DNA from 2 places in the Oceanobacillus alkalisoli genome. Region 2 is predicted to be linked to the other one. Evidence: predicted binding sites of a transcription regulator. Region 2 holds the regulator's gene; the other holds the start of a gene.

Region 1 (7,916 bases), on a different contig from region 2:
TATTGTTTCGTTTTTGTCTTGATTATCGGATTCAGTTTAGAAACAGAGGTCGATGCTCGTGGCTTTGGCTGGGGGTATAAAAAGGGTTCGGCTGGTGAAATTCCGGAAATCGGCTCTTATGGTGATTTACTACAAGAATATGGTGCTTATTTTGCGGATTCATCCGGTGGGAAACATATTTATTTAACGTTCGATAATGGTTATGAGGAAGGGTATACTCCGCAAATTCTCGATGTGCTGAAAAAGGAAAATGTACCGGCAACTTTCTTCGTTACCGGGCATTATGTAGAAACAGCTCCCGATTTAGTCAAGCGAATGGTTGATGAAGGACATATTATCGGAAATCATTCCTATCACCACCCTGACTTTTCCATTTTAACGAAAGATGCGATGCGTCAAGAACTGGAGGACTTGGAAAAAAAGGTAAGTGAAGTATCTGATCAAAAAGATTTGAAATACTTACGTCCGCCAAGGGGTATTTTTAATGAACAGACACTGGAATGGGCGAATGAATTAGGTTATATTCATATCTTTTGGTCGCTTGCCTTTAAAGATTGGGAAACGTCCAATCAAAAGGGATGGCGTTATGCGTATGAAGAAGTGATGGAGAAAATCCATCCAGGCGCGATTGTTTTACTTCATACCGTTTCAAAGGATAACGCCGAAGCACTTGCTGTATTAATAACGGATTTAAAAGAAGAAGGATATCAATTTAAAAGTTTAGATGATCTAATTTTACGTGATCAGATACCTGAAGTGATTTATGGATATTAATAAACAAAGGCGCAAAAGCCCTTATAGGCTAAGTATGCGATTCGTTTCGCGGGCGCCTTAGCATACAAAGTCGGGAAGCAGACTCATCTGTTTTCCGACTTTTTCATTAAAATCGTGCCAAACTTTCTGAGGCTTTGATATAATGGAGAGAAAATAAAAGAAAGTGGTGGTAGCGGGATGATGAGAGAAGATTTAATCGCACCAAAACAATATAACATTGCGATGGAAGTCGAGAAATATGCAGCAGATACAAACAAAAAAGCACTCATCTGGCTGGATGAAAATAATAATAAAAAAGAGATTACCTATCAAGCGCTAATTCGAAATGTAAACAAAATCGGAAATGTATTTTTGAATAGCGGTCTTGAACGCGGGGATAAAATACTCATCATCATGCCTCGGCTTATTGAAACATATGAAGTCTACTTGGCGGCATTAAAAACAGGGATTATCATTATTCCAAGCTCGGAAATGTTAAAAGTAAACGATTTAGAATACCGGATTCAACACGGAGAAGTTAGTGGAGTCGTGGCTTTCCATGAGTTTACAACAGAAGTAAGTAAAGTTTCCAACTTTGCTGAACTGAAGAAATTTAGCGTTGGACATGCCGTTGATGACTGGGAATTTCTTGATGAGACAAAAGCAAACGCTAGTGAAGAACTTGAGATGGTAGATACGACAAAAGAGACAATCGCATTTTTACCATATACATCAGGAACGACAGGGAATCCAAAAGGTGTTGTGCATACCCATGCTTGGGGATTCGCTCATTTGAAGACCGCGCCGGAAAATTGGCTTGGTGTGGAAGAGGATGATTTAGTTTGGGCTACAGCAGCTCCTGGCTGGCAAAAATGGGTTTGGAGCCCACTTCTATCTGTACTTGGTTCTGGAGCGACAGGGTTTATTTATAGCGGGAAATTCGATCCGTCCAAATATCTCCAACTCCTTCAAGATAATGAAATTAATGTGCTTTGTTGCACGCCGACAGAGTATCGCATCATGGCAAAAGTCGAACATCTTGAGGATTATAAGTTGCCGCATTTACGCAGTGCGGTATCTGCAGGAGAGCCGCTTAACGTCGAAGTCATCGATATATTCCTGAAATACTTTGATATTACCGTCCGGGATGGTTATGGTCAAACCGAGAACACGCTACTTCTAGGAATTACGAAAGATATGGAAGTAAAGCCAGGCTCCATGGGCAAACCGACGCCGGGTAATGATGTAGTAATTATTGATGAAGAAGGAAATATAGCAGGGGTAAATGAAATTGGGGATATTGCGATCCGTCTAGATAGTCCAGCGCTTTTCCGTGAGTACTATAAAGACATCGAACGAACGAAAGCATCTCGCCGGGGTGAATTTTATATTACAGGAGACCAGGCGAGAAAAGATGAAGATGGTTATTTCTGGTTTGAAGGCCGCAGAGACGATATAATTGTTAGCTCGGGTTATACGATAGGACCATTTGAAGTGGAAGATGCTCTTGTGAAGCATCCATATGTTCAAGAGTGTGCGGTCGTCGCAAGTCCAGACGCTGTCCGAGGGAATATCGTCAAAGCTTATGTCGTTCTTAAGCAGAATGTCGATAAGAACAATACAGACTTGATTAAGCATTTACAAGATCATGTAAAACAACAGACAGCACCATATAAGTATCCGCGGGCTATTGAATTTATCGATGAACTTCCGAAAACCACCTCTGGTAAAATAAGAAGAATCGAACTGCGTCAAAGAGAAATGGAGAACATGTAAAGTCTTCCATCATTTTTCAAGCATTTGTTTTCCACTGACGCTTTCCGGGTATACTGTTATTGAATACCTTAAAAGCGAGGGATAATATATAGATACAAAAATGCGTCTATTCGATCTTCTGGATGATTTGTCAGAACAGGAGATTACTCGGATTGTAAACTTTGCAGAAGAAATAAAAGAATCAAATGAAAAAGATTTAGTCGAACATGCTCCCGTTGAATTTTGGGATAACGATGATAAAATATGGAATGAAATTAGCAGATGAGAGAACTAGTCTCTATCTGCTTTTTCGTTCCTGCAAAAAAAATAAAAAAAGTTGGGCAAAACACTTGAAAGTCAAAAAAGGTCAGAGTATAATGGGTTTAAGGTCAAAGATAGTCAAAGTCAAATTTGATCAATTTAATAATAAATAAATTTAGGAGGAATGTAAGATGAAATGTCAACATTGCGGTGTTAATGAGGCAAATGTAAATGCGTCTGTGCATATGAACGGACAGCGAATGGAAATGCATCTATGTAACTCCTGTTTACGTGAAATACAAGGAAATATGATGAATCAGGCAAATAATTTCTTCTCCAATTTCAATCAAGGAGAAAATCCATTTCAAAACCAATTCTCTCAAGCGGGAAATGGACAAACAGGAGCACGTACACAACAACGCACAAAGAAACGTGAAGGTCTACTTGATCAATTAGGGAAAAATCTAACTGATTCTGCACGAGCAGGAGAAATCGATCCGATTATCGGGCGCGATCAGGAAATTAAACGTGTCATTGAAACATTAAATAGAAGAAGTAAAAACAATCCGGTTCTTATCGGAGAACCAGGTGTAGGTAAAACGGCAATCGCGGAAGGTTTGGCACTGCGAATTGTAGAAGGAACCGTTCCAAGTAAGTTGCTTTCTAAAGAAGTATACTTGCTCGATGTTGCCTCTTTAGTTGCGAATACAGGTATTCGCGGCCAATTCGAAGAACGGATGAAAAAGCTTATTACAGAGCTTCAAGAAAGAAAAGATGTCATCCTCTTTATTGATGAGATCCATTTAATCGTCGGAGCAGGTACAGCTGAAGGTTCTCAAATGGATGCAGGTAATATTTTAAAACCAGCTCTTGCACGTGGTGAAATGCAGTTAATCGGTGCAACGACGCTGAAAGAATACCGTCAGATTGAAAAGGATCCGGCACTTGAACGACGCTTGCAGCCAGTTATTGTAAAAGAACCGACACTCGAACAAACAGTACAAATTTTACATGGAATTAAAGATCGCTACGAAGCATTCCATGAAGTGAAGTATTCAGATGATGTTATTGAAGCTTTTGCGACATTATCTGACCGTTACATCCAAGATCGTTTCTTGCCAGACAAGGCGATTGACTTAATGGATGAAGTCGGTTCACGCTTGAACTTGAATAACTCCCAGCAAGATGCAAACTCCTTGCAACAACGTTTGGATGAAATTGTGAAGGAAAAACAAGAAGCAGCGGAACGTGAGGACTATGAACTGGCAGCAAATCTCCGTTATCAGGAAATTCAATTACAGAAACAATTAGAGAAAGCAGATGACAGTGAGAAAGTTACCGATGTATCTGTCTCTGATATCGAATTGATTGTAGAAGAGAAAACTGGCATTCCTGTAACGAAAATGCAAGCAGAAGAACAAAAACAGATGAAGAACTTGGCAACTCATTTACGCGGTAAAGTAATCGGACAAGACGAGGCGGTAGACAAGGTCGCTAAAGCGATTCGTCGTAGCCGTGCAGGTCTGAAATCGAAAGAACGTCCAATCGGTTCCTTCCTATTCGTAGGTCCGACTGGTGTTGGTAAAACAGAGCTGACAAAAGTTCTTGCAGAAGAATTATTCGGAAAACGTGATGCGCTCATTCGTCTAGATATGAGTGAGTACATGGAAAAACATTCTGTGTCTAAAATCATTGGTTCACCACCAGGATATGTTGGCCATGAAGAGGCAGGACAGTTAACCGAGAAAGTCCGCCGTAATCCGTATTCCATCATCTTGCTTGATGAAATTGAAAAAGCACATCCAGACGTGCAAAATATGTTCCTGCAAATTATGGAAGATGGTCATCTGACAGACTCCCAGGGCAGAATGGTGAGCTTTAAAGAATCCGTCATTATTATGACAAGTAACGCTGGAACTGGTGCGAAGAATGTCAATGTTGGTTTCAATAACACACATGACGCTGTTTCAACGTTAGAGAATTTAAGTGATTTCTTCAAACCAGAATTCTTGAACCGATTTGACGCAATTGTAGAGTTCAACGAATTAGCGCAAGAAAACTTACTAGCTATTCTTGATTTGATGCTGCATGAGCTTGAGGAAACGATTGAGGAAAATGATATCGAAATTACGATTACAGATGCAGCGAAAGAAAAATTGGTTGAACTTGGATATGACCCGCGTTTCGGTGCAAGACCATTACGTCGTGTCATCCAGGATAAAATAGAAGACCAGCTTACCGATTTAATTCTTGAATCGGAATCCGTGGATAAAGTTCATATTGATGTAGTAGAAGATGAAATAGCGGTTAAACAAGTATAGATTTTAAATGAGTAATCCCGTTGCCTCGTGCAGCGGGATTTTTTCATGCTCATAAGCAGCTTGTTTCGGTGCAAAATAAGAGGAAGAAAGGGTGACTCCGATGAAAAAAGTAATCCATTTATTCTTCCTTTTATTATTTATAATCCCTCAAATTACATATGCCACACCACAGAACAGCTTGCGTGTTCATTTCATTGATGTAGGGCAAGGGGACAGCATACTGATTGAAACCCCGGACAATCAGGCGATCTTAATTGATGGCGGTGTACCGAAAGCTGGAAGTAAAATTGTCCGTTATTTAAAGGAGCAGCAGATTGAAGAAATTGATTTAATGGTTGCCACTCACCCGGATTACGATCACATCGGCGGATTAATTGCTGTGTTAGAGCATTTACCTGTACGGAAAGTACTTGAAAATGGGGAAGTTCATTTGACCAAGACATTTGCCAAATATCGGTTCTATCTTTTCAAAGAAAAAATTCCAGTGCAAATAGCCCAAGCAAATGACAGCATCACGCTTGCGGAGGAGGTGGAGCTGAAAGTTCTGCATGCAGCAGAGGAAGATGCGGAAAATAGGAATCAATCCGCCATAGCACTTAAATTAACCTATGAGAAAATTGATTTCCTCTTTATGAGTGATGTGGAAGCGGAGCAGGAAGAAGCGATTGCGGAAAAATATGATGTCGACGCGGAAGTTCTGAAAATCGCCCATCATGGTTCAAATTCCAGCAGTACGTTAAAGTTTCTCAGGGAAGTAAGACCTGAAGTATCGATTATTACGTATAGTGCATCGAATGATTATGGACATCCTGTAGGTAGAGTAATTAATAACTTGCAAAAGGTCGATAGCCAAATCTTCTCAACAGCAGGTTATGGTAATGTTGTTGTCGAAACAAATGGAGAGCAGTATATTGTCCTGCCTGAAATGCAGCCGATGGAACGGTTAATGAAAAGAATTAAAAATAAGGAATAAAAAACCAGCAAGTTAAGCTGGTTTAATCATGAATGAAGCGGTTATTAGGAAAGTAAAGTCTTGTTGTTTTCCTGTTTGGGTGAGTGATAAAGGTGCAACCTATGATGCATGCTCTTTCGTCTGGAAAATATAAATACTCCAAACAAGAAGCAGAGCACTAATGATAATAGTTGTTACTGCTGACCCGATTAATGCTCCTTGAATCTCGCCGGTTTGTAAATAGTTGAGTGCGTGGTTTGAGAGATTACTTGGACTGTAATTTAACTTTTGTCCGAACAAGCTTGTAATGACGCTCAGCACAGTGATTGTCGCAATAGTTCCAAAGGCGACGAGTCCGGGAGAATTGAACACGGTATTATAAAATATCGACAATGTAGCGACGAGAATAAACCAGAGCCCGTAAAAGAATAAAAGGAATATAAAATTTCCTGCAGGAATAAACGCATAGAGCAGCCCAATATAATACCAGGCGAACAGCATACTTATCACATATGACACAAGCACAAGCGCCAGTAATCCCGTCCATTTACTCATAATATAAGTCGTGTAGGATATCGGTTTTACGAGGATGAGTTCAGCAACACCTGATTTTCTTTCTCCAGCAATCGTACCCATCGAAATAAGAACGAAAATCAACACACCGAGACTGCTGAGTTGTCCCATACTCATCGCAATTGCGTCACTCGCGGTTACTTCAGGCATCTCGAACACTGCACCATCCGGGAGTCCCCCGACGGACTCCAGAATTTGCGGCAAATAATAATTAGATACGGGATCCATGACGGCAAGGAGAATAAGTACGAGCGGTACCCAAATCCATTTCTTGTCACGGAAGCTCGCAATCAGTTCTTTTTTCACAAGTGTTTGCCACTGTCTCATTGCTTCACCGCCTTCATAAATAGGTCTTCAAGAGAGGCCCGATTTAAATTAAAACCGATAATCGGCCAGTTTTCCTCTGTTGCAGTTTGGAAAATACTTTTTCGCGCCTCGGCAATATCAGCTGCCGGAATTTTTATAATTTGCCTTTCAAGTTTGCAGTCCATTATTCCGGGCAGACTTTTTAACTTCTTGAGGTATTGCTCGGGATTTTCCTGAAATTCAAGTTCAATGACAGAGGTCTGATATTTTTGCCGCAATGCTTCCATCGGGCCTGCTTCCATGATTTCTCCTTGATGAAGCAAGAGTAGCTCATCACAAACTTCTTCGGCATCATTTAAAATATGAGTCGAGAAAAGAATCGTCATTTCCTTCTTCAATCTTTCAAGTAAGGTTAATACGTCGCGCCGACCAATTGGGTCAAGGGATGAAACTGGTTCATCAAGCAGCAGGAGCTCGGGAGAGTGGATAATCGCTTGGGCAATTCCAAGACGCTGCTTCATCCCTCCGGAAAAATCGCTAATCCGTTTGTCGAGTGCATCGGTAATGCCAACTTGTTCTGCTAAATCTTCCGCACGTCTCGCTGCTTCTTCTTTTGGGAGGCTTGCAATTTCTCCACTGAAAAGCAGAAATTCACGTGCTGTCATCCAACTAGGAAAAACAGGGTATTGTGGCAGGTAGCCAATAAATTCACGAATATCCGCATTTGCTTCTTTACCGGAAAAAGTAACATCGCCATCCGTCTGTTTCAGCAGTCCAGCAAGAATCCGCAAGATCGTCGTTTTCCCGGCGCCATTTGGACCAATGAGTGCAATGCATTTCCCTTCAGAGAGGGAGAAATCCACACCCCGTACAGCAGTCATATCTTTGTACGCTTTAAGTAAGCCTGTTACGGTAAGGATGCTCATCATCATCTTCTCCTTCCAAAGATAAAGTATAGAATCGGACCAACCATAGTGAGAACTAAGATGATAACT
Region 2 (7,916 bases):
TGAAGCCAACACGGAAACCTAAATAGCCAAGAATTATCGTAATAAAAATCGGCAGTACTTGTGAGAATACTTGGATATTGATATCCTGAAGTGGCATCGTAACGAGATAGGCTATGACAAGTCCGACAATCATTCCTAAGCTACCAAATAATAAGTCCATTGCCGGCAGTTTAATAAGGGTATCTTCTATCCATTTGAAAAAGTTTACGACGTGATCCACAAAAAATGAAGAGAGTAAAAATAAAATAATTGCACCTAATGTCATGCCAAGATATGGGTTTGTCAGCCAGTTCATATCTATATTTAATAAATTAATAATCATGGGGATATACAGGTAACCAATCGTTCCACCAAGGACAATAAAAAAGATATGAACAACTTTTTTTAACATTTTCTCACCTCCTTATGCTTATTATTACCTTTATTTTTCTTTTATAACCCTACGGATAGGAGAGATAAGCTCATTTTTTCACTAAAAGCGTTAAATTCATCTTGCAAGTCCTATTTCTAATGCTTCTTGAATGGTGGAAACACCAACTACTTGAATATCTTTCGGAATCGTCCAACCATCCAAATTATGTTGCGGGCAAATTACCCGCTCGAAACCAAGCTTAGCTGCTTCCTGTACACGTTGTTCAATCCGGGAGACCCTTCTGATTTCTCCAGTCAGTCCAACCTCACCGATGAAAATATCCTTTGGTTCTGTCGGCTGGTCCCGGAAGCTGGATGCAATGCTAATGGCAATTGCCAGATCAATTGCGGGCTCATCCAACTTCACTCCGCCAGCCACTTTCAAATAAGCATCCTGATTCTGCAACATGAAACCAACCCGCTTCTCCAAAACAGCCATGAGCAGCGGAACACGATTCGAATCAATGCCAGTAGCCATTCTACGCGGGTTTCCAAAGCTTGACGGAGCAATGAGTGCTTGAATTTCTACTAGAATCGGCCGCGTTCCTTCCATTGATGCAACTACTGTAGAGCCTGCTGTGCCAGTTTTTCGCTCTTCCAGAAATATTTCCGAAGCGTTCACGACTTCACGTAAACCTTCTTCACGCATCTCAAAAATTCCCATTTCATGTGTACTGCCAAAACGGTTTTTCACACTGCGTAAAATCCGATATGTATGATGTCGTTCCCCTTCAAAATACAACACTGTATCTACCATATGTTCCAAAAGTCTTGGCCCAGCGATTGCCCCTTCCTTCGTTACATGTCCAACGATAAAAACAGAAATATGATTTGTCTTCGCAATCCGCATGAGTTCCCCAGTGCTTTCCCGTACTTGGGAAACGCTTCCCGGTGCACTCGTTACTTCTTCCCGGTAGATCGTTTGAATCGAATCCACAATAACAAGTTCTGGCTTCAACTTTTCAATCTGTTGACCTATATCATATAAATTGGTCTCACTTAATACGTATAATTCTGCTTCTTGCACTCCTAGACGGTCTGCCCGAAGTTTCGTTTGCCTCGTTGATTCTTCCCCGGAGATATAAAGGACACGCATTTTTTTCTTAGCGATCTGGGCTGATATTTGCAATAACAACGTCGATTTCCCTATCCCTGGGTCCCCACCGATTAACACGAGGGAGCCCGGAACAATTCCACCGCCGAGCACACGGTTGAATTCTCGCATTTCAGTTGTAATTCGTGGTTCTTTTTGTGATTCAAGTTGGGTAATCGGTTCTGGTTTACTAACCGTCCGCTTACCGCTTGTAACATGCCTGCCGCCGCTGCCTCCAGCCTGTACTTCTTCGACCATTGTGTTCCAGTTTCCGCAGCCGGGGCATTTCCCCATCCATTTCGGAGATTCATAACCACAGTCTTGGCAGACAAATGTATTCTTGCGTTTAGCCAAACTCATTCGATCCCTTCTTCTATTGTATACGATTATTACTTTTCATAGGTTACATAGTAGTTTCAATTTCTCAACTTTTTCCTAAATTATGCCACACACTGGGATAGAAAGCATATTTTCCAAGCTTTTACTTTTAAGCTTAAGTGCAGTAAAAGCTAGAAGAGGTGACTCTTCTAGCTTTTATCTGACTGGTGCTACTGCTTTATTTTAAAATGATGAATTCACCTTTGTTGTTTAGGCCGATTTTCACGGACTTGCCTTTTTCGACCGTTCCTTTCAGTAATTCCTCAGATAACATGTTTTCGATATTTTGCTGAATGGAGCGTCTTAGAGGTCTTGCTCCATATTCCGGGTCGAATCCTTCGTTAGCAATTTTCTCGATTGCTTTATCTGTCAGTGATAGTTCGATTTCTTGTTCTTCCAATCTTTCTTTCAGTTCTTCTAACATAAGCACAACAATGTCTTTCATATGCTTCTTCTCTAAAGAATGGAAAACAATCGTTTCATCAATCCGGTTTAAGAACTCTGGACGGAAGGCTTTCTTAAGTGCGTCCATTACTTTTGATTTCATATCGGCGTGTTGCTGGCTTTCGTCTGCAACATTGAAACCGACAAATTTATTACGACGCAACTCACTTGCACCAACGTTTGAAGTCATAATGATGACTGTATTACGGAAATCAACGGTTCTACCTTTGGAGTCTGTTAAACGCCCATCTTCCAGCACTTGAAGCAGGATGTTAAAGACTTCCGGGTGGGCTTTTTCCACTTCATCCAAAAGAACAACAGAATATGGTTTTCTGCGGACTTTTTCCGTTAATTGGCCGCCTTCTTCATAGCCGACGTACCCTGGAGGGGATCCGACTAATCGTGCTGTAGAATGTCTTTCCATGTACTCCGACATATCAACGCGAATCATCGCGTCTTCATCTGCAAACATCACTTCAGCAAGGGCTCTTGCAAGCTCTGTTTTACCGACCCCTGTAGGGCCTAAGAAGATAAACGAACCAATTGGACGCTTCGGATCTTTCAGTCCTGAGCGGGCTCTACGAATGGCAGTCGATATAGCTTTCACTGCTTCTTCTTGGCCGATTACACGATTATGGAGAATTTCTTCCATATTAAGAAGACGCTGCGTTTCATCTTTCGTAAGCTTAGCTACCGGTACACCAGTCCAAATCGATACGACACTCGCAATATCTTCAATGGTTACTTCCGAGTCCATTTGACCTTGCTTCTCTTTCCATTCATTTTTCGTTTTCTCGAGTTCTTCACGATATCGCTGTTCTGTATCACGTAAAGATGCTGCTTTTTCAAATTCCTGACTTTGAACAGCCGCGTCCTTTTCTTTCCTGACGTCTGCTAATTTCTGTTCCAGTTCTTTTAAGTTCGGCGGAATCGTGTAGGAACGAAGACGAACTTTAGAACCAGCCTCATCAATTAAGTCGATTGCCTTATCCGGCAGGAATCGTTCTGTAATATAGCGATCCGATAGTGTCGCACTCGCTTCAATCGCTTCATCGGTAATGGTTACACGATGATGGGCCTCATAGCGGTCACGCAAACCTTTTAAAATAAGAATCGTTTCTTCAACAGATGGCTCATCCACTTGAATCGGCTGGAAACGACGTTCAAGTGCTGCATCTTTTTCAATATATTTCCGGTACTCATCCAGCGTCGTCGCTCCAATACACTGGATTTCTCCGCGGGAAAGGGATGGCTTTAAAATATTCGATGCGTCAATTGCACCTTCTGCGCCCCCTGCACCAATTAATGTATGCAATTCATCAATAAATAGAATAACATTCCCAGCTTGGCGAATTTCTTCCATGACCTTTTTTAAACGGTCCTCAAACTCTCCACGATATTTCGTCCCTGCAACGACCGTCCCCATATCAAGCGTCATCACGCGTTTATCACGGAGGGTTTCCGGTACTTCATTATCAATAATTTGCTGGGCAAGTCCTTCTGCCACTGCTGTTTTACCAACACCCGGTTCCCCAATTAATACAGGGTTATTTTTCGTCCGGCGACTTAATACTTGTATGACACGTTCAATTTCTTTGGAACGACCAATAACCGGGTCAATTTTACCTTCTCTTGCACTTACCGTTAAATCTCTTGCAAGGGAATCGAGCGTCGGGGTGCTCGCGTTTGATTGCTGGCCGCCACGCCCTCTTCTGCCTGCTTGAGACTCATTACTGCCTAATAGTTTTAAAACTTGCTGACGGGCTTTATTTAGGCTTATTCCAAGGTTATTAAGAACCCGGGCTGCAACGCCTTCTCCTTCCCGGATAAGGCCGAGTAAAATATGTTCCGTCCCTACATAGGAATGGCCAAGCTTGCGCGCTTCATCCTGTGATAGTTCCACAACTTTTTTTGCTCGTGGAGTGTAGTGAATCGATTGCATCGGCTGTTTACCTACTCCAATTAATTTCTCCACTTCTTCTTGAATTTTTTCAACTTGTACTCCTAATGATTGCAGAGCCTTCGCCGCAATCCCCTCGCCTTCGCGAACAAGCCCGAGCAAAATATGCTCTGTTCCAATGTTATTATGTCCGAGACGTACTGCCTCTTCTTGTGACAGTGCAAGCACCTTTTGCGCCCTTTCTGTAAATCTTCCAAACATCATCTGGCATCCCTCCTATTTCTCTAATTCAAGTCTTTCTCTGATGAGCGAAGCACGAAATACATCGCGCTCTCGCGGTGTTAAGCGTCTGTTAGCATAATATTGTAAGAATCCTGGTTGTGTTAGAGTCATTAATTCATTTAATATATTTTTAGATATATTTTCAATAATACCTAAGTCTATACCTAAACGCACGTTAGAAATGCATTTAGCGGCTTCCTTCGATTCAATGATTCGGGCATTCTTCATCGTTCCATAAGACCTGAAAATACGATCCTCCAGACTGATTCCTAGTTGCTCGGTAATATAGCTCCGGGCAAGCCGTTCTTGCTCAATCAGCTGCTTCACGACACTGGCTAAATCAAAGACTATATCTTTCTCTGATTTCCCGAGGGTGATCTGATTCGAAATCTGGAAAATATTACCTAGTGATTCACTGCCTTCCCCGTATATTCCACGCACGACCAACCCGAACTGATTAATCGCAGGGATCATCCGGCTCATCTGCTTCGTGATCACCAGAGCCGGCAAGTGCATCATCACGGACGCGCGCATTCCTGTTCCCACATTCGTTGGACAGCTCGTGAGATATCCAAACTTCTCATCGAACGCATAGTCAACTTTCCCCTCTATCCAATCATCCAGCTGTGAAGCTTGTTTCAGACCATCGGCAAGTTGATATCCAGGGAAATAAAGTTGGATCCTCAAATGATCTTCTTCATTGATCATAATGGAGACCTGCTCATTTTTAGAAATAAGTGCTGCTGACTGTGGATATCTGGTTAGGCTAGGACTGACGAGATGCTTCTCAATTAAAATCTGATTCTCTATTTCTGATAAATTCTTTGTCGAGATAAAGTGGAAATCCGTATAATCCTGAAAGGACGTTTTATTATACGTATCTTTCATGAAATCATGAACCTTTTTTAATTCATCTTCTTTCCCTAGAATAGGATACATAACATTAGCGAAGTTCCGAGCTAAACGAATCCGGCTGCTTAAAACAATATCGCTATCGGTACCCTCTTTTCGCATCCAAGGACTTATCGCTTCGTTTAGAAAATGCTCTAATGTCATCCTTCGCTTTCCCCCCTCTTAGCTGATCCCTGTGTTTCCAATGCTTTTATTTTATCTCGGAGAATCGCGGCTTCTTCAAAAGCTTCTTCCTCTATTAACTTCTTCATTTGGATACGATATTCCTCTAATTGACGTTTTTTTTGTATATTTCCACCTGTGCGTTTTGGTATTTTACCAGCATGGGCTGTATTCCCTGCATGAACCCGTCGTAGTATAGGACTTAAACGTTCTGAAAAAGTTTCATAACAAGTGGCGCAGCCAAATTTTCCGATTTCCTTAAAGGCCGAAAAAGTCAATTTACAATTCGGGCATTGAAGCTCTTTAATTTGTTTTTTGTCGGACACTTGAGTTCCGAATGGATACGTATCAAAGTTAAATATTCCTGTAAGTAAATCGTGGAGAGAAGATCCCTGATCTTGAGATTGCATATAGCCTTTTTCTTGGGCACAAACTTCACACACGCGAACTTCTTTTTTCTCCCCATTTATTACATGTTTAAAATAAACTGTAGCTGGCCGTTTTTGACACTCTTGACATTCCACACGCATCTTCCTCCTCCTGCCCATAATAGGGTTAATTATAGTATTTCAAAGTATGAAGCATCGCAGTTAAAATACGTGCCCGAATCTCGTCTCGTTCTGGCAGCTGAAATGGTAATGTCGTTCGTTCAATCGCACTATAAATCAGTTTTTCTTCCCGATTCGTAATGATTTCTTCATCCCGTAAACGTTCCAGCACATGAACTGCTGCCTGCTGCGAAATACTTGGATTAATCATTTTAATAATACCATCAATCAACTCTGCCTTATCTTCGTGCTTTACACGAATGATCCGGATATATCCCCCACCACCACGCTTACTTTCCACTATATACCCTTTTTCTGTCGTAAATCTCGTGTTAATCACATAATTAATCTGTGAAGGTACACATTCAAACTGGTCTGCAATTTCACTCCGCTTAATTTCAATTGCATTTTTACCTGTGGAATGAAGTACTTTCTTTAGATACGCTTCAATAATATCTGAAATATTGCTCATTGTTAAGAATTCCCCCTCTCCTTACATATCACTCATTTCTTGCTATGCCGGAACAAAAGGAAATGACATTGACTTTGACTATCTTTGACTATAAATTAATTATACGCCAAAATAGAACTGTTGAAAAGTAATATCCAATATTCTATTCTAGACATTTTTCAAGGAAATAAACGGAAAGAGAGAGATTTAAAATAATAAGCATAAGTTAAAGGTGGAATAACTCCTCCTTTAACCTTGCCCCTTGCACTGTATGTCTCACTTTTCCAGTTGATTGATATTATTAACACCATCTAATTTAGACATTTCTTCAAATAATACAAGCAACTGATTTCCTCCCATACCTTTCATCTTGAAATAAATCTTTCTGAGATCTCTTTCCATTTTTTCCACTTCCACTGCAATAATATTCACATCATACATTTCTGCTATTTCAACAAGCTTGTGTACTTTTATTTTTTGCTCGACAACCATTTCAATCCTTGTGTATTTTCGTTGCGAAGGGAGCAGTTTTTCAAGATTATTCAATACAACTAAACTAATTAAAATGATTAATGTTGCAACAATAGCAGGACCATACATTCCTGCACCTACCACAAGCCCGACACCAGCTACCGCCCATATAGAAGCAGCTGTTGTAAGTCCGCGAATCGTTCCCCCGTAGACAATAATTGTTCCAGCGCCAAGAAATCCAATTCCGCTTATTACATAAGAAGGAATGCGGGCCGGGTCAAACCGTACATTATCATAATGCTCGAGAAACTCAAGAAAACCAAATATCGATAAAAGCATCATCAGACTAGCACCGACACCTACTAATATATGTGTCCGAAAACCTGCGGAGTGATTATTCCACTCTCGTTCAAATCCGATTATTCCAGATAATAATAAGGCAACTAACAGCCTCGTTACAATTACATAGAAATGATCCCCCATAATTTCCTCTATAAGTACTTCCATTTTCTTTTCCTCTTTTCTATATATTATCCTTTATATGGAACCCTGTTCCCTAATAAACAATATACGTAAACGTTACTAAAAAATAAACAAAACAAAAAGACAGACTATCATTTTATGATAATCTGTCTTTTAATATGCCTGGCAACGTCCTACTCTCGCAGAGACAAGGTCTCAACTACCATCGGCGCTGGAAAGCTTAACTGCTGTGTTCGGTATGGGAACAGGTGTGACCTTTCCGCCTTCATTACCAGACATGAAAGTATGTAATTTTTAAAGACAAGTTATATTATATGCATTTTCTTCAGAAAATGCAAGTCTTTTTTAAACTTGTACCCTGAAAACTAAATAAGAGTAATT

What was found. The regulator CtsR, encoded in region 2, represses protease genes until heat stress. The targets are predictions, from matches to a motif close to ATGGTCAATAAAGGTCAAACA.
Region 1: a site for CtsR is predicted at 2,862-2,882, ahead of L3V42_RS15550 (ATP-dependent Clp protease ATP-binding subunit). Genes of this name have one in related genera too.

The regions. Positions count from the first base shown of each region.
Region 1 is NZ_JAKNRA010000015.1:52,845-60,760, forward strand. It holds gene pdaA (delta-lactam-biosynthetic de-N-acetylase) at 1-774, shown strand, start outside; gene mbcS (acyl-CoA synthetase MbcS) at 952-2,529, shown strand; gene L3V42_RS15545 (hypothetical protein) at 2,630-2,794, shown strand; gene L3V42_RS15550 (ATP-dependent Clp protease ATP-binding subunit) at 2,961-5,090, shown strand; gene L3V42_RS15555 (ComEC/Rec2 family competence protein) at 5,191-6,063, shown strand; gene L3V42_RS15560 (ABC transporter permease) at 6,163-6,942, opposite strand; gene L3V42_RS15565 (ABC transporter ATP-binding protein) at 6,939-7,853, opposite strand; gene L3V42_RS15570 (PLD nuclease N-terminal domain-containing protein) at 7,850-7,916, opposite strand, start outside.
Region 2 is NZ_JAKNRA010000011.1:105,699-113,614, forward strand. It holds gene L3V42_RS13805 (PIN/TRAM domain-containing protein) at 1-391, opposite strand, end outside; gene radA (DNA repair protein RadA) at 488-1,858, opposite strand; gene clpC (ATP-dependent protease ATP-binding subunit ClpC) at 2,061-4,490, opposite strand; gene mcsB (protein-arginine kinase McsB) at 4,503-5,564, opposite strand; gene mcsA (protein-arginine kinase activator protein McsA) at 5,561-6,112, opposite strand; gene L3V42_RS13830 (CtsR family transcriptional regulator) at 6,138-6,602, opposite strand; gene L3V42_RS13835 (MgtC/SapB family protein) at 6,858-7,559, opposite strand; rRNA gene rrf (5S ribosomal RNA) at 7,696-7,811, opposite strand.